2 regions of the Arthrobacter sp. zg-Y179 genome follow, and region 2 is predicted to be linked to the other one. Evidence: predicted binding sites of a transcription regulator. Region 2 holds the regulator's gene; the other holds the start of a gene.
The links. Region 2 encodes LexA, which represses DNA repair genes until DNA is damaged. Its sites were predicted from a motif close to TCGAACANNTGTTCGA; they were not measured.

Region 1 (14,717 bases), on a different contig from region 2:
AGGGCCTGCCGGATCAGCTCAGCGTCCGCCACAATCGAGTCCGCCCGGAAATGGGTCAGGTACGCGGCCTGCGCCGCGGCGTCTCCGCGCAGCGGCAAAGTCTGCCGGTCCGCCGGAGTGGAGAGCCCGGTCCCGCGCTGGTCCAGCATCAGGATCCGGAAGTGCTTGGCAGCAGCCTTCGTCCAGCCGCCGAACTGCAGCAGCCGGTTGCCCTTGCCGCCCGGACCGCCCTGCAGGTACAGCAGCCACGGCAGCAACTGCGCTTCGGCGGCGGGCTGTTCGGCGTCGACGTATTCGCGGGCAAAGACGGTAATGGTCTCGCCCTCCGGTACTGCGTGGTCCAGCGGCACCGTGAACCAGTGGTCCGTCACGTTCATGCCGCGCACCGGGTACGTGCGCGACGCCGTGTGCGGAACGGCCGCCGTCACTTCGCCGCCTCCGGGGAGGCACCGAAGGAGGCCAGCGCGTCCCCGGTGAGCCGGAAGGTGGTCCAGTCGTCCTGCGGGACGGCACCCAGGGATTTGTAGAAGCCGATGGAGGGCTCGTTCCAGTTCAGCACGCACCACTCGACCCGGGCGTAGCCGCGCTCGACGGCGGTTTCCGCCAGTGTGCGCAGCAGCGCCTTCCCGATGCCCCTGGCCCGCGCTTCGGGCCGGACATAGAGGTCCTCAAGGTAGATGCCGTGCACGCCCTCCCACGTCGAGTAGTTCAGGAACCAGAGGGCGAAGCCCTGCACCGCCCCCCGGTCCACCGCCACATGGGCGAAGACGGCCGGATGCTCGCCGAAGAGGTTCGCTTCCAGCGCCTCAACGGTGTTCTTCACCGCGTGCGGCTCTTTTTCGTAGATGGCCAGGTCATGGATCAGCTCGAGGATGACGGGGACGTCTTCCCGGCGTGCGGGACGGATCTGCATGATGCCCAGCCTAATCCAGCCGTCCGGCGGTGATCACCTTGATGACGGGGCTGCCGGCGTCGTCCGACGCGGCCAGGTCCACTTCCGCGGTGATGCCCCAGTCCAGGTGGTTGGCCGGGTCCTTGAAGATCTGCCGGACTTCCCATTTGCCGGGCAGTTCCTTGATGATCAGCAGGTTCGGGCCGCGGCCGTCGGGGCCGTCGTCGATGTCCTCGTGTTCTTCGAAGTACGCGTCCAGGACCTCGGCCCAGCGGTCGGCGTCCCAGCCGGCATCGCCGTCGAGCTCTCCCAGGGCGCGGTCGTCCTCGTCGGCAAAGAGCTTTACCCGGGAGAACATCTCGTTGCGGACCATGACCCGGAAGGCCCGCACATTGGCGGTCAGTCGGTCCGGAACCGGCGGAAGCACCGGTTCGTTCGAAGCATCGGGGTTGATGCCGTTGGTCAGCTCCTCCCATTCGTCCAGCAGCGAGGAATCGGTCTGGCGGACCAGTTCGCCCAGCCACTCGATGATGTCTTCCAGGTCTTCGCGCAGCCGTTCCGGCGGGACGGTGTGCAGCAGGGCCTTGTAGGTGTCCGAGAGGTAGCGCAGCAGCACGCCTTCGGAACGGGCCAGCGAGTAGAACTGCACGTATTCGCCGAAGCTCATGGCCCGCTCGTACATGTCCCGGACAATCGACTTGGGGCTGAGCTCAAACTCGCCCAGCCAGGGGGCACCGGAACGGTACACCTCGAAGGACTGCTCCAGCAGCTCGGCCAGCGGCTGCGGATAGGTGACTTCCTCCAGCAGGGCCATCCGCTCGTCGTACTCGATGCCCTGGGACTTCATGGCCGCGATCGCCTCGCCGCGGGCCTTCTTCTCCTGGGCGGAGAGGACCTGCCGGGGCTTTTCCATGATCGCCTCGATCACGGACACCACGTCCAGGGCGTAGGACGGGCTCTCCGGATCCAGGATCTCCAGGGAGGCCATGGCAAACGGGGACAGCGGCTGGTTGAGGGCGAAGTTCGGCTGCAGGTGCACCTTCAGGCGGACGGTGCGGCCGTCGGCGTCGGGCTCGGGCAGCACCTCCACAATGCCGGCGGTCTTCAGCTCCCGGTAGATGCTCAGGGCCTTCTTCATCAGGGCCAGCTGGGAGGACCGGGTCTCGTGGTTGTTCGTTAGCAGTTTCTTGGCCGCTGTGAACGGGTCACCCGGACGCTCCAGCAGGTTCAGCAGCATGGAGTGGGTGATGTTGAAGCTGGAGGTCAGCGGCTCCGGGGTGCCGTCCACCAGCTTTTCGAAGGTGGGCTTGCCCCAGGACACAAAACCGGCCTGCGGTTTCTTCTTCACCACCTGGCGCAGCTTCTTCTGGTCGTCGCCGAACTTCGCCTGCGCCTTGGCCATGGCCTTGACGTTTTCGATCACGTGTTCCGGTGCCTGTACGACGACGGTGCCCGCCGTATCGTAGCCGGCCCGCCCGGCGCGTCCGGCAATCTGGTGGAACTCGCGGACCTTCAGGGGCCGGGTGCGCGTGCCGTCGTACTTGGACAGGGCAGTGATCAGCACGGTGCGGATGGGCACATTGATGCCGACGCCCAGGGTGTCGGTGCCGCAGATGACCTTCAGCAGGCCGGCCTGCGCCAGCTGCTCCACGAGGCGGCGGTACTTGGGCAGCATGCCGGCATGGTGCACGCCGATGCCGTGCCGGACCAGCCGGTTCAGCGTCTTGCCGAAGCCGGGGGCGAACCGGAAGCCGGCAATCAGCTCGCCGATCCGGTCCTTTTCCTCGCGGGTGCAGACATTGATGCTCATCAGGGCCTGGGCCCGGTCAATGGCTTCGATCTGGGAGAAGTGCACCACGTAGACCGGGACCTGCTTGGTGGCCAGCAGCTCCTCGAGGGATTCCTGGACCGGGGTCTCCACGTAGTAGTAGTGCAGGGGGATGGGCCGCTGCACGGAGGACACCGTGACGGTGTCGCGGTTGGTGAGTTCACTGAGCTCGTTCGCGATCCGGGTCATGTCACCCAGGGTGGCGGACATCAGCAGGAACTGTGCCTGAGGCAGTTCCAGCAGCGGAACCTGCCAGGCCCAGCCGCGCTGCGGGTCCGAGTAGAAGTGGAACTCATCCATGATGACGGTGCCCAGATCGGCGTCGGGGCCTTCGCGCAGGGCAATGTTGGCCAGGATCTCCGCTGTGCAGCAGATGATCGGGGCGTCCTTGTTCACCGAGGAGTCACCGGTGACCATGCCGACGTTCTCGGCGCCGAAGATCTCGCACAGTGCGAAGAACTTCTCCGACACCAGGGCCTTGATGGGCGCCGTGTAGTAGCTGCGCTCATCGTGCGCCATGGCGTGGAAGTGCGCAGCAATCGCCACCATGGATTTACCGGACCCGGTGGGGGTGGCCAGGATGACGTTGTTCCCCGTCACCAGCTCCATCACTGCCTCGTCCTGCGCCGGGTACAGCGACATGCCCCGGCTCTCCACCCACTCCAGGAAGGACGTGTAGGTCTCGTCGGGATCGATGGTGCGGGTGCTGGACGGGCCGGAGGCAAGCTGCTCAAGAAGTTTCATGTCCATACCAGACTAACGGGGACGTGCCGGTCCCGTTTTCCGCCGGCTGCGGCGGGTAGGCTCGGGCGCATGAAATGGGACCCGGAAAAGTACACACAGTTCTCCTCGCACCGCGACCGTCCGTTCTTCGACCTCACGGCCCGGGTAGCGGCGTCTTCCCCGGTCCGGGTGGTGGACCTTGGCTGCGGCACAGGGGCCCTCACCGCCTCGCTCGCGGCCCGCTGGCCGCAGGCGCAGGTCACCGGCGTCGACTCCTCGCAGGAGATGGTCGACTCGGCCCGGGCGCTGGAGGGCGCGCCGTCGAACCTGGACTTCGTGCAGGGACGGATCGAGGACTGGGAACCGGAGCCGGGCACGGACGTGGTGGTGTCCAACGCCGCACTGCAGTGGGTGCCGGGCCACCAGGAGCTCCTGCGCCGGTGGGCCAAGCAGCTCGACGACGGCGCCTGGCTTGCCGTGCAGGTGCCGGGCAACTTCACCGCACCCTCGCACGTGCTGATGAGGGAGCTGGCGGCGAGCGCCGCCTGGGCCCCGAAGCTGGAGGGGGTGCTGCGCCATGCCGACGCCGTGGGCGAACCCGAGGACTACCTTGCCCTCTTCACCGAGGCCGGATTCGAAGCGGACGTCTGGGAGACCACTTACTCCCAGGTCCTGCCCGGCGTGGACCCGGTCCTGGAATGGGTGCGCGGCACCGCCCTGCGTCCGGTCATCGACGCCTTGTCCGCCGAGGACTTCGCCGCCTTCGAAACGGAATACGCGGCGCTGCTGCGCCAGGCCTATCCGCAGCACTCCTGGGGCACCGTTTTCCCGTTCCGGCGCCTGTTTATGGTGGGGCGGAAGACGGCCTAGCGGCGCGCCCTAACGGTAACGAGCGCGGCGGCTACCAGCCGCGTTCCTTCCATTCCCGCAGGTGCGGACGCTCGGCGCCCAGCGTGGTGCCGGCGCCGTGACCGGGGTGCACCACCGTGTCATCGGGAAGATAATCGAACACACGTTCGAATACATCCCGGTACAGCTGCGCAAACCGTTCCGGATCCTTCTGCGTGTTGCCCAGCCCGCCGGGGAAGAGCGAGTCCCCGGTAAACAGGTGGGCCGGACCATGCGGGTCACGGTAGAGCAGGGCAACGGATCCCGGTGTGTGGCCGCGCAGCGAGATCGCCTCCAGCTCGAAGTCGGGGAACGTGCCGGTGTCCCCGTGCTCCAGGGGAACAAGCGTGGGTACCTCAATGTCGGGGATGTCCGCCGTGCCGGCCGCGGTCTTCGCGCCGGTGGCAGCCGCCGTTTCGGCGAGCGCCCGGACGTGGTCCCAGTGGCTGTGCGTAGTGATGATCAGTTCAAGCTTCGCCGGCACTGCCGCGTCCTGCGCACCTTCGGCCAGCAGCCGCTGGATGGCGGGGAAGTCGGCGGCGGCATCGATAAGCACCTGAGCACCGGACGCCTTACCGGTGAGCAGGTAGACGTTGTTGTCCATCTCGCTGACGGACACGCTGCGGATAGTGATGTTCTCCAGGTCTTCCATTCCGCCAGTCTAGCGATCCGGCCCCGCACCCGACCCGGGGGCAGCAGTCGTACCCGGGTATTGTCTGCGCTCGCGGACGGGCGTACGTTGCAAGGATGCTTCTGAGGCTGGTCCGGGAAAACCTGGCCCCCTATAAAGGCGCCGTGGCCGCCGTCGTTCTCCTGCAGCTGCTGCAGACCGTTGCCACGCTGTATCTGCCCACACTGAACGCCGACATCATTGACCGCGGCGTGGTTACCGGGGATACGGACGTCATCATGCAGGTGGGCGGCTGGATGCTTGCCGTCACGGCGGGCCAGGTCCTGTGTTCCGTCTCCGCCACCTATCTGGCGTCGCGGGTGGCCATGAGCGCCGGCCGCAACATCCGGGCGGCCCTGTTCACCAATGTGGAGACCTTTTCCTCCCGGGAAGTCGGACTGTTCGGCCCGCCGTCGCTGATCACCCGGACCACCAATGACGTGCAGCAGGTGCAGATGACCCTGCTGATGACGTTCACCATGATGGTTTCGGCTCCCATCATGGGTGTGGGCGGGGTGCTGCTGGCCCTGAACCAGGACATACCGCTCTCCGGCATCCTGCTGTTGATCCTGCCTGCACTGTTCCTGGTGATCGGACTGGTGCTGAAGCGCCTGATTCCCCTGTTCCGGCGGGCCCAGCGGCAGATCGACCGGGTCAACTCGGTCCTGCGGGAACAGATCATGGGAATCAGCGTCATCCGCGCGTTCATCCGGGAGCACTCCGAGCAGGACCGCTTCGCCGGGGCGAACAGGGACCTCACCTCCACACAGCTGCGGGTGAGCCAGCTGCTGGCCCTGCTGTTTCCCGCCGCCATGCTGGTCGCCAACCTGGCAACAGTCGCAGTGATCTGGTTCGGCGCCTTCCGGATCGACGCCGGTCAAATGCAGATCGGTGCACTTACGGCATTTATCGCGTACATCATGCAGATCCTGATGGCGGTGATGATGTCCATGTTCATGATCATGATGCTTCCCCGTGCAGCCGTCTGTGCCGAACGTATCTTCGAAGTGCTGGATACCCGTACCAGCGTTGCGGATGCCCCCGGGGCGGGGGAACTGGCGTACGACGGCGGGAGGCTCACCTTTACCGACGTCGGGTACAGCTACCCGGGCGCCGAGGACCCGGTGCTGTTCAACCTCAGCTTCGAGGCCCTGCCCGGGGAGACCACGGCCATCATCGGTTCCACGGGGGCGGGGAAGACCACGCTGCTCAGCCTGGTTCCGCGGCTGCTCGACTCCACGTCCGGCAGCATTGCCGTCGACGGGCAGGACATTGCCGGGGTGACCCTGTCCTCGCTGCGCCGCGGCATCGGGCTGGTGCCGCAGCGTGCCTACCTCTTCAGCGGCACCATCGCCTCGAACCTGCGCTTCGGCCGGCCGGACGCCACCGACGCTGAACTCTGGGAGGCCCTGGAGACCGCCCAGGCGGCTGACTTCGTCCGGGCGGCGGAGGGAGGACTGGACCATCAGGTGGAACAGGGCGGGGCCAACTTCTCCGGGGGGCAGCGGCAGCGTCTCGCGATTGCCCGGGCACTGGTGGTCCGGCCGTCCATCTACCTCTTCGACGACAGCTTCTCCGCGCTCGACTTCGCCACGGATGCCCGGCTCCGGGCGGCGCTGAGGCCGCAGACCCGGGATGCCACGGTAATTGTCGTGGCACAGCGGGTAAACACCATTACCGATGCCGCGAAGATCCTGGTGCTCGAAGAAGGGCGGATCGTGGGGCAGGGAACCCATGCGGAGCTGATGGCTTCCTCGGACACCTACCGGGAGATCGTCGCTTCGCAGCTGACCGCAGAGGAAGTGGCATGAGTACGCCGGGGGTACGGGGGCGCCCGGGAGCTGCCGCAACCGTCAAGCCGGAGAACTTCGCCGCCAGTGTCCGTCGGATCCTGGTGCTGATGGCACCGGACCGGATACGGGTAGCGGCGGTACTGGTTGCCGCCGTCGTCTCCGTGGCGCTCGCCGTCAGCGCGCCCCGGATCCTCGGGGAGGCCACCAACGTCATCTTCGACGGCTTCATCGGCCAGGGCCTGCCCGCAGGGATGTCGAAGGAAGCCCAGGTACAGGCACTGCGGGACTCGGGGGAGCGGCAACTGGCGGACATGCTCGCGGCGATGGATGTGGTCCCGGGACAGGGACTGGACTTCGGGAGACTGGCGGGGATCCTGCTCGGCGTGCTGGGGATCTACCTGGCGGCCTTCGCCTTCGGCTGGTTCCAGGCACGGGTGACCGCCCGCATTGTGCAGAACGCCATGTACCGGCTGCGCCGCGACGTCGACGGCAAACTGTTCCGGCTGCCCATGTCCCACTTCCAGCAGCAATCGCGGGGAGACGTCCTCAGCCGGGTCACCAACGACATCGACAACCTTGCCCAGACCCTCTCGCAGAGCCTGACCCAGATCATCACCTCGGTCCTGACGATCGCGGGCGTGCTGGCCATGATGGTTTCCATCTCCCCGCTGCTGGCACTGATCGCCGTGATTACCGTGCCCGTCTCGGCCCTGGTCACCGTCCTCATTGCCCGGCGCTCGCAGGCAGAGTTCAAGACCCAGTGGAAGTCCACCGGCGAGGTGAACGGCTATATCGAGGAAATGTTCACCGGACAGGACGTGGTGAAGGCCTTCGGCCAGCAGGAGCGGGTCATCGAAGGCTTTGCCCCCGCCAACAACCGTTTGTACCGCTCCGCCTTCCGCGCCCAGTTCGTCTCGGGCATCATCATGCCGGCCATGATGTTCATCTCGAACCTGAATTATGTGGCCGTGGCGGTCGTGGGCGGACTGCAGGTTGCCGGCGGCCAGCTGTCCATCGGCGGCGTGCAGGCCTTCGTCCAGTACAGCCGCCAGTTCAGCCAGCCGCTGGGACAGCTCGGCGGGCTGATCAACATGCTCCAGTCCGGCGTCGCCTCCGCCGAACGGGTGTTCGCCCTGCTGGACGCGAAGGAGCAACAGCCGGACCCGTCCCGGCCCGAACACCTGAAGGCAGTGCGGGGACGGGTGGCCTTCGAGGACGTCTCCTTCAGCTACAGCCCCGATGCGCCGTTGATCCGGAACCTGTCCTTCACCGCGGAGCCCGGGCAGACCGTGGCCATCGTGGGGCCCACCGGCGCCGGCAAGACCACCCTGGTCAACCTGCTGATGCGCTTCTACGAGGTGGACGCGGGCCGCATCACCATCGACGGGGTCGACATTGCCCGGCTCCGCCGCGGGGAACTGCGCAGCCACATCGGCATGGTGCTTCAGGATGCCTGGCTGTTCGAGGGGACGGTGCGGGAGAACCTGGCCTACGGCGCACCCGGCGCCACGGAGGAACAGATTGTCGAGGCGGCGCAGGCCACCCACGTGGACCACTTCGTCCGGTCCCTCCCGGAGGGCTACGACACCGTGCTCGGCTACGACGGCGGGGCGCTGAGCCAGGGCCAGCGGCAGTTGCTGACAATCGCCCGGGCCTGGCTTTCGGACCCGTCCATCCTGGTGCTGGACGAAGCGACCAGTTCCGTGGACACGCGCACCGAAATCGCCATCCGGCTGGCAATGAACGCCCTGCGGCAGGACCGCACCAGCTTCGTGATTGCCCACCGCCTGTCCACCATCCGGGACGCGGACATCATCCTGGTGGTGCGGGACGGGCAGATCGTGGAGCAGGGAACGCACGAGGCACTGCTGGAGGCCGAGGGCTTCTACACCGAGCTCTACCGCTCCCAGTTCGCCGGGCCCGCTCAGGAGGCTTCGGCGGATGTCGCCGGGCCGGACGCGGGCGGGGTATCGGCGCCTGCCGATCCGGCCGGGCACTAGCATTGCATCATGACGTCTGACACAACCCCCGTACCCGAAGCGCCTCCTGCCGGCAACGACCCCGGCGTGCTGGCAGGAGTCCGGATCGACGCCGCCAGCTCGGTTCCGCCCTACGAACAGCTGCGCCTGCAGATCCTGGACGCCGTGAACGAGGGGCGCCTCGCCATCGGGACCCGGCTTCCACCGGTGCGTGCACTGGCCGGACACCTCGGACTGGCAGTCAACACGGTGGCGAAAGCCTACCGGGAGCTGGAGCAGGCGCAGGTGGTCACCACGCGGTCCCGAGCCGGCACGGTTGTCGCGGCGGGCGGCGACACCGGCCGCGGCCGGGTGGCGGAAGCTGCCGCCGCGTATGCCGCGGCAGTGCGGGCCAACGGCGTTTCGGATGACGACGCCGTGTCCCTCCTGCGGGCGGCGCTGCAGTAATCCGAAACCAACGCTCCAGCTTGCGATTCTGCGCCTGGCGTCTTCCCGCTAGACGGCACCCTCCCGCATACCCGCTGCAATAGCACCCTCGCAGCACAGCATCCCACCCGGTGGTGCTGCTGATGCTGGTGGGATCCCACGAGGCACCAGCCGCCACAAACCGTGGGACCGCGTGCGCGTACGATCCATCCCCGGCAGCTTCAAAGGCATGCAGCCAGGAAGCCTGGAAGCCGTTCCGCTTCGCCCGCGGCGAAACCCGGGGGGTCGAATACTTTTTCGAATCGGCGTTTGAACTACAGTGGAAAACGTGCCTAAATCGACTCCTCCGACGGCTGACACCACGTTCGTGCCGCATAAAGCCAATGACCTTTCCCGCCTCGTAGTGAAAGGTGCGCGCGAGCACAACCTCCGCAACGTTGACCTGGACCTGCCGCGGGACGCCATGATCGTGTTCACCGGCCTGTCCGGCTCGGGCAAATCCTCCCTGGCGTTCGACACCATCTTTGCGGAGGGCCAGCGGCGCTACGTCGAGTCCCTGTCCGCCTACGCGCGCATGTTCCTCGGCCAGGTGGACAAGCCCGACGTCGACTTCATCGAGGGCCTTTCGCCCGCCGTCTCGATCGACCAGAAGTCCACCAGCAAGAACCCGCGGTCCACGGTTGGCACCATCACTGAGATCCACGACTACATGCGCCTGCTCTGGGCCCGTGTGGGGCGGCCCTTCTGCCCGGTCTGCGGCGAGCCCGTCAGCCGGCAGACGCCGCAGCAGATCGTGGACCAGCTCCTCGAACTGGAAGAAGGAACCCGCTTCCAGATCCTTGCCCCGGTGGTCCGCGGCCGGAAGGGCGAATTCGTCGACCTGTTCAAGGAACTCGCCGCCAAGGGCTACTCCCGTGCCCGGGTGGACGGCAAGCAGATCCAGCTGTCCGATCCGCCGAAGCTGGGCAAGCAGTACAAGCACAACATCGAAGTGGTCGTGGACCGCCTGGTGGCCAAGGACGGCATCCGGCAGCGGCTCACGGACTCGGTGGAAACCGGACTTGGCCTGGCCGACGGGCGCGTGGTGGTGGACTTCGTCGACATCCCCGAGGACAGCAGCGAACGTACCCGCACCTTCTCCGAGAACCTCGCCTGCCCGAACGAGCATCCGCTGGCCATCGACGAAATCGAACCGCGGTCCTTCTCCTTCAACAACCCGTTCGGGGCCTGCCCGGTCTGCACCGGCATCGGCTCCCGGCTGGAAGTCGATGAGGACCTGATCATTCCGGATCCGTCCAAGTCCCTGGCCGAGGGCGCCATCGCCCCGTGGTCCCTGGGCACCGCCACCACCGAGTACTGGAACCGGCTGCTCGACGGCCTGGCCAAGGACATGGGCTTCTCCATGGACACCCCCTGGAAGAAGCTCCCGGCCAAGGTGCGCGAGGCAGTGCTCAACGGCAAGGACCACAAGGTCGTGGTCCAGTACCGGAACCGTTTCGGCCGCGAACGCAAGTACAGCACCGGCTTTGAAGGCGTCATCCAGTACATCCACCGCAAGCACGGGGAAACCGAATCGGACCACGCCCGCGACCGGTACGAAGAGTACATGCGGGAAATCGCCTGCCCCGAGTGCGGGGGAGCGCGGCTGAACCCGGCCTCCCTGTCCGTGCTGATCAACGGCCGCAACATTGCCGAAATCAGCGCCCTGCCCCTGCGTGAAGCCGCAGATTTCCTCAACACCCTGGTCCTCACCGGACGCGAAGCACAGATCGCAAACCAGGTGCTGAAGGAAATCCAGGCCCGCCTGACCTTCCTGCTCGACGTCGGCCTCGAATACCTGAGCCTGAACCGCCCGGCAGCCACGCTGTCCGGCGGCGAGGCCCAGCGCATCCGCCTGGCCACGCAGATCGGCTCCGGTCTCGTCGGCGTGCTGTACGTCCTCGACGAGCCGTCCATCGGCCTGCACCAGAAGGACAACCGGCGCCTGATCGATACCCTGATCCGGCTGCGCAGCCTGGGCAACACCCTGATCGTGGTGGAGCACGACGAGGACACCATCCAGGAAGCGGACTGGATTGTCGACGTCGGCCCCGGCGCCGGAGAGCGCGGCGGCGAGGTTGTGCACTCCGGACCGTTGGCCGAGCTGCTCACCAACGAGCGCTCCATCACCGGCGCCTACCTCTCCGGCCGGAAGAAGATCGAAATCCCGGCGAAGCGGCGCAAGGTGGACAAGTCCCGCCAGCTGAAGATCGTAGGTGCGCGGGAAAACAACCTGCAGAACCTGAACGTGGATGTTCCGCTGGGCGTCTTCACCGCCGTGACGGGTGTCAGCGGTTCCGGCAAATCCACGCTGATCAACGACATCCTCTACAAGACCATGGCGAACAAGCTCAACGGCGCCAAGCACGTCGCCGGGCGGCACACCCGGGTGGAGGGCCTGGAACAGCTGGACAAGGTCATCCACGTGGACCAGAGCCCCATCGGACGGACGCCGCGGTCCAACCCCGCCACCTACACCGGGGTGTGGGACCACATCCGCAAGCTGTTCGCCGAGACCAACGAGGCGAAGGTCCGCGGCTACCTGCCGGGCCGCTTCTCCTTCAACGTCAAGGGCGGCCGCTGCGAGGCCTGCCACGGCGACGGCACGCTGAAGATCGAAATGAACTTCCTGCCCGACGTCTACGTGCCCTGCGAGGTGTGCCACGGCGCCCGGTTCAACCGGGAAACGATGGAGGTGCACTACAAGGGCAAGAACATCGCCGAGGTGCTGGACATGCCGATCGAGGAAGCAGCGGAGTTCTTCGCCGCCTTCGGCCCCATCTCCCGGCACCTCAACACCCTGGTGGACGTGGGGCTGGGCTACGTCCGGCTGGGCCAGCCCGCCACCACGCTCTCCGGCGGCGAGGCGCAGCGCGTGAAGCTCGCCAGCGAACTGCAGAAGCGCTCCAACGGCCGCAGCATCTACGTCCTCGACGAGCCCACCACGGGCCTGCACTTCGAAGACGTGCGCAAACTGCTGGAGGTGCTGCAGGGACTGGTGGACAAGGGCAACACCGTGATCACCATCGAGCACAACCTTGACGTCATCAAGAGCGCCGACTGGATCATCGACCTCGGCCCCGACGGCGGCACCGGCGGCGGCAAGGTGGTTGCCTCCGGCACCCCGGAGAAGGTTGCCAAGGTAGAGGGCAGCCACACCGCGACGTTCCTGGCGGAGATCCTCAACTAGTAGTCAATTGAAGGCCGGTGGCCGTCCAAGCGGGCGGCGCCGGCCTTCGGCATGTCCGGCCCGGTCCCGGGGAATACGTGCCCGGGAGATATGCGCCGCCGGGCATACCTTTTTCCCTTAGGTCGCCCGGATATGCCAAACTTAGGCCCGTGACTTCTCCCCGGCTTTTGGTGCTCTTCGATCTCGATGGAACGCTGGTTGATCCTGCCGGTGCCATCACGGGCGGCATCCGTTCCGCCCTCACTGCCCACGGGCTGCCGCAGCCGTCAGAGGCGGACCTGTTCCGGATGGTCGGCCCCTCCCTGGTCACGTCCCTGCGTGAAATTGCCGGCGTTCCCCAGGACCGCCTGGAAGCGGTGATCCGCCACTACCGGCAGGGCTACCGGCAGACAGGCATGGCGCAGAGCCGGCCGTACCCGGGCATCCGGGAACTGGTGGAGAAACTGGGCACCGAGCACACCGTGGCCGTGGCCACCCAGAAACCCGAGCACTTGGCGGTGGAGCTGCTCGGGGTGCAGGGGATGGGCACCCTTTTCGCTTCCGTGCACGGCTCTCCGGCAGACGAGCAGGCCGCAGCCGCGCTCGACGGCAAGGCCGGCATCATCCGCGCCGCCCTGGACCGGCATGCGGGCTCCTATGACCGTGCCGTCATGATCGGGGACCGCCGGCACGACTGCGAGGGAGCCGCTGCCAACGGAATCGGCTGCATCGGTGTCTCCTGGGGCTTCGCTGCCGCCGGCGAGCTCGAAGCGGCGGGGGCCGCCGTCGTCGTTGACACCGCGGAAGAACTGGCCGATGCTGTGCTGGCCTATGCACAGAACGGAGCAGCACTGAATGGTTCTGTATAACCTGACCCGCGCAAGCACCCGCGGGCTTGTCGCCGGTCTCTGCCGGCCCACGATCACCGGGCTTGAGCACGTTCCGGCCAGCGGCCCCTTCATTGTCGCCTGCAACCACCAGTCCTTCCTGGACAGCGTCCTGGTCCAGGCCCTGCTGCCCCGCCGCGTGGGTTTCTTCGCCAAGGCCGAATACTTCACCGGTACCGGCCTCAAGGGACTCGCGATGAAAAGCTTCTTCGAAGGCGTCGGGTCCATTCCGGTGCAGCGCGACCAGCAGGCGGCCAGCGTTGCGGCGCTAAAGACCCTGCTGGACATCCTCGAGGAGGGCGGCGGCGTCGGGATTTACCCCGAAGGCACCCGCTCCCGCGACGGGCTGCTTTACCGCGGCCGCACCGGCGTGGGCTGGCTGGCACTGACCTCAGGGGCGCCAGTGGTGCCGGTGGGGCTCATCGACACCGACAAGCTGCAGCCCGCCGGCAAGAAAACGGTCAAGCCCGGGCACTTCACCCTGAAGGTGGGGCAGCCGCTGTACTTCCAGAAGACCGGTCCCGAGCATGCACTGCCGGCCCGCCGCCAGGCCACCGACCGGGTCATGGACGCCATCGCCGAACTCAGCGGCCAGCAGCGCTCGGACAGCTACAACCGGAACCGGCCGGAGGGGTAGCCAGGCGTCCGGGCGCTCCTACAACTGCGTCATACGGACCCGGGAGGTCCAGGCTTCCCCGTCCCAGTACCGGAACGGTGCAACACCTTCGGGATCCGGATAGAAGCAAAGCCGGAGCCCCCCGGACCCAGTCGCCTCAGACCCTATAACGAAAGCCGGGCAAACACGCGCACCGGAGCCGGAAGCGGCAGGGTCTGTTCAGCGCCCCGCGAAACCCCGAGCCGCCGTCCGGGTCCGGAGAAAGGCGAACGTAGGATGGAGAGGTGGCAGATCCAGCAACCTACCGGCCGAAAACAGGGGAGATCCCCACGGCCCCGGGCGTATACCGCTTCCGGGACGAGCACGGCCGGGTCATCTACGTGGGCAAGGCGAAGAACCTCCGCTCCCGCCTGAACTCCTATTTTGCGAACCCGCGCGGGCTGATGCCCAAGACCCGGGCCATGGTGCATACCGCGGCCGGCGTCGAGTGGACGGTGGTCGGCACCGAGCTCGAAGCTCTGCAGCTGGAGTACACCTGGATCAAGGAATTCAACCCCCGGTTCAACATCATGTTCCGGGACGACAAGTCCTACCCCTATCTGGCCGTAACCATGGGGGAGAAGTACCCCCGCGCCCAGGTCATGCGCGGGGACCGGCGTAAGGACACCCGCTACTTCGGGCCCTTCTATCCGGCCAAGGCCATCCGGGAAACCCTGGACACGCTGCTCCGGGTCTTCCCCGTCCGCACCTGCAGCAGCGGCGTCTTCAAGCGCGCCGAGCGCACGGGCCGTCCCTGCCTGCTCGGCT
Region 2 (14,717 bases):
AACTGACGGAAAAAGGGATTGCGCCGGACCTCGCCGCCGAAGCGCTTGAGCAGCTCAGCGCCGACGACGAACTCGAGGCGGCGCGCGCCCTGGCAAGGAAAAAGCTCCAGGTGTCCGCCGATCTTTCCGACCGCGGCGTGCGCGACAAACAGACCCGCCGACTGGTGGGGATGCTGGCCCGGAAGGGCTATTCCCCGTCGCTCGGTTTTAGGGTGGCGGCCGAAGTTATCGGCGAAGTCCGCGATGCCAGGGGAGACTCCGTCTAACCGGCGGACCGCGGGCCGGCCCCGGCCGGGCAGGGCACGCGGCGAAGCGGACCTCCACGTTGGCGCAGTGCGCAGAACAGGAAATAACCAGCGCCATTCGTCGTGGTGTCAATCCGACGCGCCGTATCGTATGCTGTGCCAACTATGTTAAAGATGAGGTTGGCGGGGCCCATGTTGCGTTCGGTAAGTCGTTTCTCTCCGTGGCGTGCCCGGAGAACCCCGTTCTGTGCCCTGGTCCTTACCGGTGTGCTCGCCTCGGCGGTCCTGACTGCGGCGCCCGGATCTGCGGCGGATCCCTACCCTTCCTGGGATGATATCCAGCAGGCAAAATCCTCTGAGTCGGCCAAAGCTGCTGAAGCAGAGAAGCTGGAAGGCCTGCTGTCTGACCTGCGCGAGGACGCCGGATCCCTGGGCGATGCAGCCGTGGATGCGGCGAACCGCTACAACGAGGCCAAGGACGCCCTTGCCGCCAGCGACAAGGAGCTTGCTGCCATGGCCGCACAGCGGGAAGCGGCAGCCCGGCATTCAGCTGGATTGATGCGGCAAGTCGCCGGGCTCGCAGCCGAAACCTACAAGTCCGGCGGGTCAGCCTCCGACAGCATGACTCTGATGCTGCTCGACACGGATGCCTCGGCGGACGCACTGCACGGTGCGGGTCTAATGGATAGAGTCTCGTCCCGGGCGGGCAACCTGTATGCCGAAGCAGTGGCATCGGAAAAGGTTGCCGCCGGATTCCGGGAGCAGGAACAGGAAGCCAGGGACGCACGGGCCGAGCTTGCCGCCGAAGCCGAAAAGGCCCTCCAGGAGGCTGGAGCCTCCGCTGCGGCCGCAGGCAAGGCCGTGCAGGACGAAGAAGCCCGCAAGGCCGTCCTGCTTGCACAATTGGCAGACCTGCACGGCAGCACAGCCGCCGCCGAGGAGGCGCGGCTCCGCGGGATCGCCGCCGAGAAGGCGTTTCAGGAACAGCACGATGCCGCGGGGCGGGCCGCTGCAGGAGAGCCCGCGCCGGAAGGGCAGCAGCAGGCAAATCCGCCGGTCGGCGCGGCACCGAACCCGCCGGGAACACGGCCCCCGGAAGTCGTGGTGCCTGCGCCCCAGCCGGCCCCCGCACCCGCACCTGCACCTGCACCTGCCCCGGTCCAGCCTGCACCGCCGCCCGCACCCGCACCGGGGCAGGCGGTGAATGATCCGGCGGGTGCACAGAACTACGCATCCGGGCGCATGGGCGACTACGGCTGGGACGGGAACGAGTTCCGCTGCCTGGTAATCCTCTGGAATCACGAGTCCAACTGGCTAACCACCGCCGACAACCCCTACAGCGATGCTTACGGCATCCCGCAGTCCCTGCCGGGAAGCAACATGTCGAGCCACGGCTCCGACTGGCAGACCAACTACCGGACCCAGATCAACTGGGGGCTGGATTACATCCGGTCCCGGTATGGGACACCGTGTGCGGCCTACGGTTTCTGGCAGCGCAATAACTGGTACTGAACAGGTACCTGCGGCGGGAAACGGGCTACCTAATCGACGTCAATAGCAGCGTTACCATTTTGAGACTTTTCCCAGAAAACTCCGATACGGTCCTGCGCTTGTGACTTCAACTAACTTCACGCGACGCGATCAGACCCGCATCCGACGAGCCCTGCGACGCCGCCGCCGGCTCCGCCTCGGTACTGCAACCGCGCTGGGTTCCCTGGCCGTGGCTGGTGTTTCCGGCGCCGCCGTTGGCACTGCGGGGGCAAACCTTCGGTCCACGGCCGGTATCCAACTGGTGAACCTGGCCGAGCCGCTCCTTACCGCCCCGCAGGACGCAGTCAACGCCGAGGACGCCGACGACGGCGGGGGCAGGGCAGCCGGACCGGACGAACGTCCTGCGACTGACAACGAGTCCGACCGGCCGGCAGCGGGGAAAGCCCAACCCGATACGGCCGAAGCAGGAACGGGAACAGGGGTGGAGGTTCCGGAATACCGGGAGCTCGCAGCGAAAATAGCGGCCGACGCAGCCGACGCCGCTGCGCAAACGGCTGCGGAAGAAGCTGCCCGGGCGGCCGTACCGCTGGACGATCCCGCCGCGGCCAAGGCCTATGCTGCCTCGGCCCTGCCTGCCCGGGGCTGGGATGCGGGCCAGTCAACCTGCCTGGACACGCTCTGGACCAAGGAATCGGAGTGGCTGACCAGCGCACTCAACCCCAGCAGCGGTGCCTACGGGATTGCGCAGTCCCTCCCGGCGGAAAAGATGGCAGTTGCCGGAGCCGACTGGAAGGTCAGCTATTCCACGCAGATCAACTGGGGCCTGGACTACATTGCCTCGCGTTACGGCAACCCCTGCGCCGCACTCAGCTTCCACTACGCCAACAACTGGTACTAGGAAAAAGTCTGCCGCGGGGCATACCGGGCGGCAGTACCAATGGACGTACCCTAGGAGGGTGAGTTTGACTGTTTCCTCTCCCGCCCCCGAGGCCCCCGCGGCCCAGCCCCGCACTTACGAGGTGCGCACCTTCGGCTGCCAGATGAATGTGCACGATTCCGAGCGGATTTCGGGCTTGCTGGAAGGTGCCGGCTACGTGCCGTCCGACGGCGAACTCGCGGACATCGTTGTGTTCAACACGTGTGCCGTGCGGGAGAACGCGGACAACAAGCTGTACGGCAACCTCGGGCAGCTGGCCCCGGTCAAGGAAAAGCGGCCAGGAATGCAGATTGCCGTGGGCGGCTGCCTGGCGCAGAAGGACCGGGACACCATCCTGCGCAAGGCCCCCTGGGTCGACGCCGTCTTCGGCACGCACAACATCGGTTCGCTGCCGGCACTGCTGGAACGGGCCCGGCACAATGCCAAGGCCGAGCTGGAGATCCTGGAGTCGCTGGACGTTTTTCCCTCCACGCTGCCCACCAAACGCGATTCGGTGTATTCGGGCTGGGTCTCGATTTCCGTAGGCTGCAACAACACCTGCACCTTCTGCATCGTCCCGTCGCTGCGCGGCAAGGAACGCGACCGGCGGCCGGGGGAGATCCTGGCGGAAATCCGGGCCCTGGTGGACGACGGCGCCATCGAGGTAACGCTGCTGGGCCAGAACGTGAACTCCTACGGGGTGGAATTCGGCGACCGCGGGGCCTTCGCCAAACTGCTGCGTGCCTGCGGCGACATCGAGGGGCTGGAGCGGGTGCGTTTCACCAGCCCGCATCCTGCGGCATTCACCGACGACGTCATTGAGGCCATGGCCGAGACACCCAACGTGATGCCGCAGCTGCACATGCCGCTGCAGTCGGGTTCGGACAAGGTCCTCAAGGACATGCGCCGCTCCTACCGGTCGAAGAAGTTCCTCGGGATCCTGGACCGGGTCCGGGAGCGGATGCCCCACGCAGCCATCTCCACCGACATCATCGTGGGTTTCCCGGGGGAGACGGAGGAGGACTTCGCCGCTACCCTCGACGTCGTCGAGCAGTCCCGCTTCTCGAATGCCTTCACCTTCCAGTATTCGAAGCGTCCGGGCACCCCGGCGGCGGAGCTGGCCGACCAGCTGCCCAAGGCCGTGGTGCAGGAGCGCTACGAACGCCTCACGGCGCTGCAGGACCGGATTGCCGCCGAGGAAAACGCCAAGCAGGTCGGGACCACCGTTGAGGTCATGGTCACCGCAGCCTCGGGCCGCAAATCCGGGGAGACGGGACGCCTCTCCGGACGTTCCCGGGACCAGCGCCTGGTGCACTTCTCGGTGCCCGACGGCGCGCCAGCACCCCGCCCGGGAGACCTCGTTACCGTACCGGTCACCGCGGCCGCCGCGTTCCACCTGATCTCCGACCCCGCCGGACCCGCAGACTACTCGCTGCGGCGTTCCCGTGCCGGTGATGCCTGGGACCGCTCGCAGGCCGAGTCCTGCGGCGTACCGGCCGGACCCGCAGGTACCCGAACCGGTGTGTCCCTGGGGATGCCCGCGCTGCCGCCGCGTTCCTGAGTGCCCGTGAACCCCTCCCAAAGTGTCCCCGGAAATTCCCCTGCGGCAACCCCCGTGAGTGCTCCCATGCCGTCCGCCGACGAACGGCCGGTGATCGCCGTCGTCGGTCCCACCGGGTCCGGAAAGTCCGACCTCGGCGTTGCCCTGGCCCTGGAACTCGGCGGCGAAGTGATCAATGCCGACTCCATGCAGTTTTACCGGGGGATGGATATCGGCACCGCGAAGATTACCGAGGCCGAACGCCGCGGCGTGCCGCACCACCTGCTGGACATTATGGACGTGACCGAAGAGGCAAGCGTCTCGGCCTTCCAGGCGCAGGCACGGGAGCTGATTTCCGGGATCCGGGCGCGGGGCAGGTACCCAATCCTGGTCGGAGGCTCCGGGCTGTACGTCCGGGCCGCGCTGGACGTCCTGGAATTCCCGGGCACCGACCCGGCAGTACGCGCAGGGATCGAAGCCGAACTGGAAGCCCGGGGCCTGCCCGCCCTGCAGGACCGGCTGCGGGACGTGGACCCGGTCTCAGCCGAACGGATTTCCGATGCACGCCGGGTGGTGCGCGCACTCGAGGTGGTTGAGTTGACCGGACGACCGTTCAGCTCCTTCATGCCGGTGCGGGAGTACGTCTCGCCGGCGGTGCAGATCGGCCTGAGCGTGGAACGGCCGGTGCTGCACGAACGCCTGGCCCGCCGGGTGGACACGATGGTGGACCAAGGTCTGCTGGAAGAAGTCCGGCGGCTTGAGCCGGCGGGTCTACGGACCGGTCGGACCGCCTCGCGCGCCCTGGGATATGCACAGTTCCTGGCCGTCCTGGACGGGGAATCGTCCGTGCCGGAAGCTGCGGAGGCCACAGTGGTGGCTACCCGCCAGTTCGCCCGCCGGCAGCTGACCTGGTTCCGTGCGGATCCGCGGATCACCTGGCTGGAGCATAACGACCCCCGGCTGCTGGCCCGGGCGGCCGCGGCCGTCCGTGAAGGGCGCCCGCCCAGTATCCTTGGTAAGTGACCAATACTTCTGCTGCCTCACCTGCATCCCTGTCCGCCTCCGGCCTTCCCTCCTCCCTCGCCGGGCTGCCCTTCGCGAAGGGCCACGGCACCGGCAACGACTTTGTGCTGGTGGCCGATCCCGACGCTGCGCATGATCTTGCCGCCCACGAAGTAGCCGCAGTCTGCGACCGGCACCGCGGCGTCGGCGGCGACGGTTTCATCCGTGCCGTCCGGTCCGAGCATCTTCCTGAAGGCCGTGCCCTGCTGCAGACGGCTCCGGAAGCCCAGTGGTTCATGGACTACCGGAACTCGGACGGCAGCATTTCGGAGATGTGCGGGAACGGGGTGCGTGTCTTCGTGCACTTCCTGCTGGAAGAGCGGCTGGTGGAACTGGTCGAGGGCGCGTCCCTGGTGATCGGTACCCGCGCCGGGGTCAAGACCGTCACCCGGATGGCCGGCGGCTATGCGGTGGACATGGGGCCCTGGGAGTTCATTTACCCTGACCACGCGGCTGCCAAGTCGATGGACACGGTGGTCAACGCAGACGGACTGGAAGTGCCCCGCCCGGGACTCTCCGTCAGCATGGGTAACCCCCACACCGTCGTGGCCCTCGCGGAACTGGACGAACTGGCCGCGACCAACCTGACCGCAGCACCGTCCGTGCAGCCGGAACCGGAGCACGGAACCAACGTGGAGTTCGTGGTCCCGGCCGAGCCGCTCGTAGAAGACGGGGTAGGGCTGCTCACCATGCGCGTCCACGAGCGGGGCGTCGGCGAAACCCTCTCCTGCGGAACCGGCGCCTGCGCCGCTGCCGTAGCCACCCGTTTCTGGGCCGGAGCCGAAGCACCCGATGACTGGGCAGTGACGGTGCCGGGCGGCGTCGTCGGCGTCCGTTTCCTCACCGGACCCGACGGCCACGAACATGTGGAGCTCAGCGGACCGGCCGTGCTGGTGGCCCGCGGAACCCTGCTCTAGGCGCTGCGTTCCACCTTCAGGGTCCGGAAGGACTTCGCGGTGCTGTGGCGGGAGACGGCGAATCCGGACGGCAGGGTCTCGGCCAACCAGCGCTGCAGGGAATCCGAGCCCAGGTTCTTCTGCACCACCAGCCAGGCAGTGCCTCCCGGGGCCAGGCGCGGCAGCCAGAGCAGCAGCAGGGCATGGAGCTCGTCTTTGCCGATCCGGATGGGCGGGTTGGACCAGATGGTGTCGAAGCGTACTTCCGGGTCAACCTCCTCAGGCAGGGAGGCCGTGACGTTCCCGCACCCCAAAGCTGCTGCGTTATCCCGGGTTAGTGCGATGCAGCGTTCGTTGACGTCGACGGCGTAGACCCGGGCCGCCGGGGATTTCAGTGCCAGGGTCAGGGCGATGGGGCCCCAGCCGCAGCCGATGTCCAGCAGGTTGCCGGTCTCCGGCGGGGCGGGAACTTCATCCAGCAGGACCATCGTGCCCTTGTCGATCCCGTCGGGGCTGAAGATGCCACCGGCTGTCTGCAGGGTCCTTTCGGTCCCGTTGAGGCTGACGCGCAGCGGTTTGCGGACCTCGGGCCCGGACGGTGTGGAGGAGAAGTAGTGGTCTGAACCCATAACAATCCAGATTAGTCGCTGCAGGCGCGCGGCATGGAATTTATGGGTGGCCGCACGAGTTGTAAAGGGTGGCTGGCGCGGTAGGGATCCATAGCGGAGAAGGTTGTTTTCCTGAGGATTTGTCGGTTCACTGGCCTACCATGGAAAGTACGTTCCTATAAGGAGATTATGACCATCAACAACTCCCGCCCCGTGCGTTCGACAGACACTTCTGCGAACAGTTCGACACCCGAACTGAGCCCCTCGGATATCCAAGGGGTCATCGACAGGATCCTCGCCAAGGACAGCGCCGTCGAAGCGAAGGCTCCGGCCGACAAGCAGCGGGGCCGTGCCCAGGCATTCAGCGACGCCGAGCATTCGGTCCACGACGGCGACCAGCAGGACCTGGAAGAACGCCGCGCACTGCGCCGCGTAGCGGGCCTCTCGACCGAACTCGAAGACGTTACCGAGGTCGAATACCGCCAGCTGCGGCTGGAACGGGTTGTCCTCGCCGGACTGTGGAGCGAAGGCACTGCCGCAGACGCAGAAAACTCGTTGAAGGAACTTGCCGCGCTGGCGGAAACCGCGGGGTCGGAAGTCCTCGACGGCATCATCCAGCGCCGGCTGAAGCCGGATCCCGGCACCTTCCTCGGTTCGGGCAAGGCCCAGGAGCTCAAGGACATTGTGACGGCCACCGGCGCCGATACAGTGATCGTGGACAGCGAACTGGCTCCGTCCCAGCGACGCGGGCTGGAAGACATCGTCAAGGTCAAGGTCATTGACCGGACGGCGCTGATCCTGGACATCTTTGCCCAGCACGCGAAGTCCCGCGAGGGCAAGGCGCAGGTGGAACTGGCGCAGCTGGAATACCTTCTGCCGCGGCTGCGTGGCTGGGGCGAATCGATGTCCCGGCAGGCAGGCGGCCAGGTCGGCAGTGCCAGCGCCGGCATGGGTTCGCGCGGCCCCGGTGAAACCAAGATCGAATTGGACCGCCGGAAGATCCGCACGCGGATGGCCAAGCTCCGCCGCGAAATCGCGGGCATGAAGCCGGCACGGGAAACCAAGCGGGCCAACCGCCACCGCAACTCGGTGCCGTCCGTAGCTATCGCCGGTTACACCAACGCTGGAAAGTCCTCGCTGCTGAACCGCCTCACCGATGCCGGGGTACTGGTGGAGAACGCCCTGTTCGCCACTCTGGATCCCACTATCCGCAAGGCCCAGACCGAAGACGGAATCGGGTACACGCTGGCGGACACCGTAGGGTTTGTCCGGTCGCTGCCCACCCAGCTGGTGGAAGCCTTCCGCTCCACCCTCGAGGAAGTAGCCGACGCAGACCTGATCCTGCACGTCGTTGACGCTTCGCACCCGGACCCGGAAGGCCAGATTGCGGCCGTCCGTACCGTCCTGGCCGAAGTCGACGCCCGCAAGGTGCCTGAAATCATCGTGCTGAACAAAGCCGACGCAGCGGATCCGTTCGTTCTTGAGCGGCTGCGTCAGCGCGAGTCCCGCCACGTGGTCGTTTCGGCGCGTACCGGAGAGGGCATCCCCGAGCTGCTGCAGGCGATTTCCGACGGCATTCCGCGCCCCGGCGTGGACCTGGAACTGCTGGTGCCCTACGAGCGCGGCGACGTCGTCTCCCGCCTGCATCAGGAGGACGCCGAAATTCTGTCCCTGGAACACGGCGAATCCGGCACCCAGCTGCATGTGAAGGTTCGTGAAGGGCTGGCAGCGGAGCTGGAGCAGTTCGTGACCAATGGGTAGGAAAGCCCCGCAGGGACCGGAGCAGGTCCTGGAACTGCTTGACACCGCGGTGGCGGCCATGGGCGGGCAGAACCGGCCGGGCCAGCACGAGATGGCCCGGCAGGTGGCCGAGGCCATCGAGTCCGGCGACCATCTGCTGGTCCAGGCCGGAACAGGTACGGGCAAGTCGCTTGCCTACCTGATCCCGCTGATCGCCCACGCGCTGGAGAGCAGCAAACCCGCGCTGGTCTCCACGGCCACGTTGGCCCTGCAGTCACAGATTGTCGGACGGGACCTCCCTCGCCTGCTGAAGACCTTGGAACCGAAGCTTCCCCGGGAGGTCGACGTTGCCCTGCTCAAGGGCCGGAGCAACTACGTCTGCGTCCACAAGACCGGCGGCGGGTTCCCCGAGGAAGACGAAGCCGGAACACTGTTCCTGCTTGGCGACGAGCAGGCTGTTTCCCATCCCGCTCCCGCCGGCGGGCCCACCTCCGCGCTCGGGCGCGACGTCGTCCGCCTGCAGGAATGGGCGCAGGAAACGGAAACCGGTGACCGGGATGAGTTGCTTCCCGGCGTCAGCGACCGTGCCTGGCGTCAGGTCTCCGTCACCTCGATGGAGTGCCTGGGGGCGCAGAAATGCCCGGTGGCGGAGGCCTGTTTCAGCGAACAGGCACGCGCCAAGGCCGCCGTCGCCGATCTGGTGATCACCAACCACGCGATGCTGGCCATCAGCGCGTTCGAGGGACTGGCGGTCCTGCCGGACTACGACGTGGTGGTGATTGACGAGGCGCACGAGCTGCAGGACCGCGTCACCGGCGCGGTCACCGGGCAGCTCTCCGGAACCGTCATTTCCGCAGCGGTCTCCGCCGCGCGCAAGCACACCTCAGCGACCATGGAGCCGCTTGCGGCCGCCGGCCGGGCCTTCGACTCGGTCTTTGCCCCGGTTCCCTCCGGCCTGCTGGCAGCGGGACTGTCCGAAGACCAGGAGCTGGTGCTGGGCTCCGTGCGTGAAGCCTGCCGCACGGCCCTGTCCGATTCCAAACCCGAAGGCTCCGACGCCGTCGACGGCGGCCGCCAGATGGCACGCTCGCGCCTGATGGCTGTCCTGGAACTGTGCGAACGCATCCTTGACGCAGTGAATTCGGGGGAGGTGCTGTGGGCATCGCGTGCCAGCACCTTCTCGCCGGGCACCGGTTACACCGCCCCGGAAGAAGATGCACCGCCCACCATCAACGTTGCCCCGCTGTCCGTGGCCGGACGGCTGCGCGAAGGACTGTTCGACGGCCACACCGTGGTGCTGACCTCGGCCACCCTCGCCATCGGGTCGGAGTTCGGTCCGGTTGCCGGAGCCCTGGGGCTGGTGGGCGCCGGCGCACCGAAATGGACGGGGACCGACGTCGGCAGTCCCTTCGACTACCCCCGGCAGGGTGTGCTGTACGTAGCCAAGGACCTGCCGAAACCGGGACGCGGCACCTCCCCGGAGCAGCTGGATGAACTGGAGGCGCTGATCAAGGCCTCCGGCGGCGGCGCCCTGGGGTTGTTCTCTTCCCGCCGTGCAGCGGAAGAAGCCGCGGAAGCACTGCGGAAGCGGGTCGACTTTCCGATCCTTTGCCAGGGCGAATCCACCATGTCCGCCCTGGTTCAGCAGTTTGCCGACGACGACGAGACCTGCCTGTTCGGCACCATGTCCCTCTGGCAGGGCGTGGACGTCCCCGGCGCCTCCTGCCGGCTGGTGATCATTGACCGGATTCCGTTCCCGCGTCCCGACGATCCGTTGATGACAGCCCGGACCCGCGCGGTTGCCAAGGCCGGGGGAAACGGCTTCATGAGCGTCTCGGCCACCCACGCGGCCGTCCGGCTCGCGCAGGGGGCAGGGCGGCTGATCCGCGCTTCCGGAGACAAGGGAGTGGTGGCCGTGCTGGACTCGCGCCTGGCAACCGCACGCTACGGCAGTTTCCTGCGGGCCGCCCTGCCGCCCTTCTGGTCCACCACCGACCGTTCCGTGGTGCTTCAGGCGCTGAAGCGGCTCGCCGCGGAACCCGCCGGAGCGAAGAAGTAAAACCCGCCTGACGGGATCCCGGAAACAAAAAGCAGCACCGCCGTATGCCGGCGGTGCTGCTTTTGCGTGGTCCTTGTTACCGTCTCGCCAGGACTTTCAGTGTGTGCCTAGAGCGAACGCATTACGGAGACTACTTTGCCCATAATGGTGGCTTCGTCACCGAGGATGGGCTCATAGCGGGTGTTCTGGGGCAGCAGCCAGGTGTGCCCGTTGCGCTGTCGGAAGGTCTTCACGGTCGCTTCGTCTTCGAGCAGGGCCGCGACAATGTCACCGTTTTCGGCGGTGGGCTGGCGCCGGACAACCACCCAGTCACCGTCGCAGATGGCCGCATCCACCATGGAATCGCCCGCCACGCGAAGCATAAAGAGGTCGCCGTGCCCGACGAGCTGGCGCGGCAGCGGGACCATCTCTTCAACCTGCTGGTCGGCCAGGATCGGCCCGCCGGCAGCGATCCGTCCGACCAGCGGAACCATCGCGGTGTCGATTGCGGTGGTGAGGTCGGAGACGCTGCCGGAGCCGGGCGTGCGTGCGTTGCTGCCGCCGGAGCCCAGGCCGCCCTTCGCGGCGCCGTCAGCAGCGTCCCCGGCGTTCCCGGCGTTCGCCGCGTTGCCTTTGCCGCGGCGCGGGGGAGCATCGCGGAGCATCAGCGGAACCAGTATCTCCATGGCACGCGGCCGCTTGGGGTCGCGGCGGATATAGCCCAGCTTCTCCAACTGGCTCAGCTGGTGCGTAACGCTGGAAAGGCTGGCCAGGCCCACGATGTCGCCGATCTCCCGCATGGACGGCGGGTAACCGTTCGCGTTCACCGAACGCTGGATGGTTTCCAGGATCTTCGTCTGGCGGGCGGTAAGGCCCTTGGTGCGTCCTGCCGGAGCGGGCGCGGCAGGGGAGGGGGTGCTGCCATTGGTAACACGGGCCACGTCGGCTTCCCTTCACAGTCGGCCCGTGAATGCGGGCCGGATGGTTCTTGCGGTGTATCTGGTTTGTCCTGCGGTCCTGCGGTGATGCGGTGATGCGGTGATAACGGGTGCGGTGGTCTGTCCCGCCAAGTCGTTTTGTCAGTGCCGGATGGTTAGTTGGTCCCAGCCGCTTCCAACAGGTTCAACGCTAGGGGAGCGCAGCCACATTTTCAAACATATATTCGAGCGAGTCTCGACAATGTTCGTAGATAAGTGCTAGAAATGTTCGAGTACAGGTTAGAACATACGTTCGAGTATGAGGATGACCCTGAGTTTCAAAATGGCCCGCCGACACCTCGGCGGGCCCACCAGATGTTCGAATGCAGTTTCGAGCCACACTGTAATTCCCGGTGCTTTTGCGGGAAGCGGGGGAATCGGCGGAGCTGCCCTTCGGACCGGAAAGGTATTGACATGTCAGTACACGTACTTCCCTTCACCGCACAGAGTCTCACTGAACGTGCCCCGGAAGGGCCCGCTGCTGCCGCCCGCGCTGCCGATGCTGCGGACACCCAGGCATCGGTCCCGCTGCGCCTGACGCGGCGCGGCCGGCTCGTCCTGGTCGGCGCTCCGCTGATGATCGTGGCCGCCGCACTGCTGGTCTTTATCGGATTCTTCACCGCACCGGCTATGGCTTCGGGGGACGCCCAGGAGCAGACACGCACCATCCAGGTGGGTGTGTCCGCCGGTGATTCGCTCTGGTCGCTCGCCACCGAGTTCGCTCCGGACCGGGATCCCCGCACCGTGGTGGCGGACATTGTGGAAATCAACAACCTGGCGGACGCCACCGTCCCCGTCGGCAGCCAGATTTACATCCCGGTCTCGCGCTGATTTCCCAGCCAGGGCATTCCGACGATCCTTACCTGCATGCACCCGTAACAGAGGGGTGCTGGAAGTCGGTCAAATACAACGTCACCGCGCAGCGTCCTAAGCTGTAGTGGTGAACGAACAGTTGGAAAACCTGAACAGACTTCCCCTGCGCGATGATCTGCGGGGCCTGACCCCGTACGGCGCCCCCCAGTTGGATGTGCCCATCCTGCTGAACGTCAATGAAAACACGCACGGACTTCCGGAGCATGTGCGCCGGGCCATTATGGCCGAGATTGAATCAGTGGTCGCCGGCCTGAACAGATATCCGGACCGCGAATTCACGCTGCTGCGGGAAAACCTGGCCAAATACCTCGGCCACGGACTGGCTGCGGAGAATATCTGGGCCGGCAACGGTTCCAATGAGGTTCTCCAGCAAATCCTGCAGGCCTTCGGCGGACCCGGGCGGACGGCCATGAGCTTCCCTCCCACCTATTCCATGTACCCGCTGCTCTCCAGCGGCACCGGCACCGCGTACGTGACCGGGACGAGGGACCGGGACTTCTCCCTGACCCCCGCATCGGCCGCGGAGCAGATCCGGGCGCAGGCACCCAACATCGTGATCCTGTGCACCCCGAACAACCCCACGGGTACGGCCCTGGAACTTGAGGTGATCGAAGCCGCCTATGAAGCAGGAGAAGCCTCCAATGCCATCGTGGTGGTGGACGAGGCCTACGCCGAGTTCTCCCACGCCGATACCCCCAGCGCGCTACAGCTGCTCCCTGGCCGGGAACGGCTGATTGTTTCCCGGACCATGTCGAAGGCCTTCGCACTCGCCGGAGCCCGCATCGGCTACCTTGCCGCAGCACCGCAGATCGCGGACGCGCTTCGCCTGGTCCGCCTGCCCTACCACCTCTCCGCACTCACGCAGGCGACCGCGAATGCGGCCCTCACCCACGCCGATGCGCTCCTGTCCAATGTGGAAGACATCAAGGGCCAGCGGGACCGCATCGTCACGGAACTGCGTGCGCTCGGACTGGAACCGGCGCCGTCGGACGCCAACTTCGTGCTGTTCAGCGGTATGGAGAATCCCCGGGCGGTGTGGGAAGGCCTGCTCGAGGCAGGTGTCCTCGTCCGGGACATCGGCATCGAGGGCCATCTGCGGGTCACGGCCGGCACGGAAGCCGAAACCACTGCGTTCCTGACACGGCTGCGGGAACTGCTCGCCGCCTGAGCGTCCGCCGGGCCCCCGGGATGTCCGTTTCAGGGAGTCGGGGCGTTCGGGACTAAACTGATGACCTGCCGGGCTTTGCCTATTGCCCCGCTTCCAATCTTCGTGAAGGAACCCCATGACTGTGGAGACCGCCACCGGACGCACCGCCCGCCTTGAGCGGACCACCAGCGAATCGTCCGTCTTCGTCGAGCTGGACCTGGACGGCACCGGCCGTGCCGACATCAGCACCTCGGTGCCGTTCTACGACCACATGCTGACCGCGCTGGCCAAGCACTCCCTGATGGACCTCACCGTCCGGGCCACCGGCGACACCCACATCGACGTCCACCACACGGTCGAGGACATTGCAATCAGCATCGGCGAGGCGCTGAAGACCGCCCTGGGCACCAAGGCCGGCATCCGCCGCTTCGGCGAAGCCACCGTGCCCCTGGACGAAGCGCTGGCAAACGCGGTCGTCGATATCTCCGGGCGCCCATACCTGGTGCACTCAGGGGAGCCGGCCGGCCAGGAATACCACCTGATCGGCGGACACTTCACCGGGTCCCTGACCCGCCACGTGTTCGAGGCCATCACCCTGCACGCCCAGATCTGCCTTCACATGCGGGTCCTCGGCGGGCGCGATCCGCACCACATTGTCGAGGCCCAGTTCAAGGCCTTTGCCCGTGCCCTGCGCGCAGCCGTCGAATCCGATCCGCGCGTCGAGGGCATCCCCTCCACGAAGGGAGCACTGTGAGTCCCCGTAACGTCACTGTCCTGGACTACGGTTCCGGCAACATCCGTTCGGCGGTCCGCGCCCTGGAGCACGCCGGCGCCAACGTCACGCTCAGCGCCAAACCTGACGACGTGCTGAACGCCGACGGACTGGTGGTGCCCGGCGTCGGAGCCTTCGCCGCCGTGATGCAGGGGCTCAAGGACGTGGATGCGATCCGCATGATCGGACGCCGCGTAGCCGGCGGCCGGCCGGTCCTGGGCATCTGCGTTGGCCTGCAGGTCCTCTTTGACGAAGGCGTGGAACACGGGGTCCGGACCAAGGGGATGGGCGAATGGCCCGGCGTGGTCGAGCGCCTGGCCGCCGACGTCGTACCCCACATGGGCTGGAACACCGTGACTCCGCCGGAAGGTTCGGCCCTGTTTGAGGGCATCGAGGACCAGCGGTTCTACTT

Region 1: the regulator LexA is predicted to act here: its motif matches at 9,485-9,500, upstream of uvrA (excinuclease ABC subunit UvrA).

The regions. Positions count from the first base shown of each region.
Region 1 is NZ_JAJJOB010000008.1:95,891-110,607, reverse strand. It holds gene LOC56_RS09155 (alpha/beta fold hydrolase) at 1-377, opposite strand, end outside; gene LOC56_RS09150 (GNAT family N-acetyltransferase) at 425-916, opposite strand; gene LOC56_RS09145 (DEAD/DEAH box helicase) at 924-3,464, opposite strand; gene LOC56_RS09140 (trans-aconitate 2-methyltransferase) at 3,534-4,313, shown strand; gene LOC56_RS09135 (MBL fold metallo-hydrolase) at 4,345-4,983, opposite strand; gene LOC56_RS09130 (ABC transporter ATP-binding protein) at 5,079-6,812, shown strand; gene LOC56_RS09125 (ABC transporter ATP-binding protein) at 6,809-8,794, shown strand; gene LOC56_RS09120 (GntR family transcriptional regulator) at 8,804-9,220, shown strand; gene uvrA (excinuclease ABC subunit UvrA) at 9,567-12,428, shown strand; gene LOC56_RS09110 (HAD hydrolase-like protein) at 12,578-13,276, shown strand; gene LOC56_RS09105 (lysophospholipid acyltransferase family protein) at 13,263-13,931, shown strand; gene LOC56_RS16395 (DUF2510 domain-containing protein) at 13,950-14,078, opposite strand; gene uvrC (excinuclease ABC subunit UvrC) at 14,195-14,717, shown strand, end outside.
Region 2 is NZ_JAJJOB010000014.1:37,870-52,586, reverse strand. It holds gene LOC56_RS16340 (regulatory protein RecX) at 1-266, shown strand, start outside; gene LOC56_RS15365 (coiled-coil domain-containing protein) at 438-1,757, shown strand; gene LOC56_RS15360 (hypothetical protein) at 1,858-2,634, shown strand; gene miaB (tRNA (N6-isopentenyl adenosine(37)-C2)-methylthiotransferase MiaB) at 2,693-4,213, shown strand; gene miaA (tRNA (adenosine(37)-N6)-dimethylallyltransferase MiaA) at 4,280-5,215, shown strand; gene dapF (diaminopimelate epimerase) at 5,212-6,171, shown strand; gene LOC56_RS15340 (class I SAM-dependent methyltransferase) at 6,168-6,779, opposite strand; gene hflX (GTPase HflX) at 6,948-8,519, shown strand; gene LOC56_RS15330 (ATP-dependent DNA helicase) at 8,512-10,557, shown strand; gene lexA (transcriptional repressor LexA) at 10,665-11,477, opposite strand; gene LOC56_RS15320 (LysM peptidoglycan-binding domain-containing protein) at 11,928-12,344, shown strand; gene LOC56_RS15315 (histidinol-phosphate transaminase) at 12,454-13,554, shown strand; gene hisB (imidazoleglycerol-phosphate dehydratase HisB) at 13,670-14,287, shown strand; gene hisH (imidazole glycerol phosphate synthase subunit HisH) at 14,284-14,717, shown strand, end outside.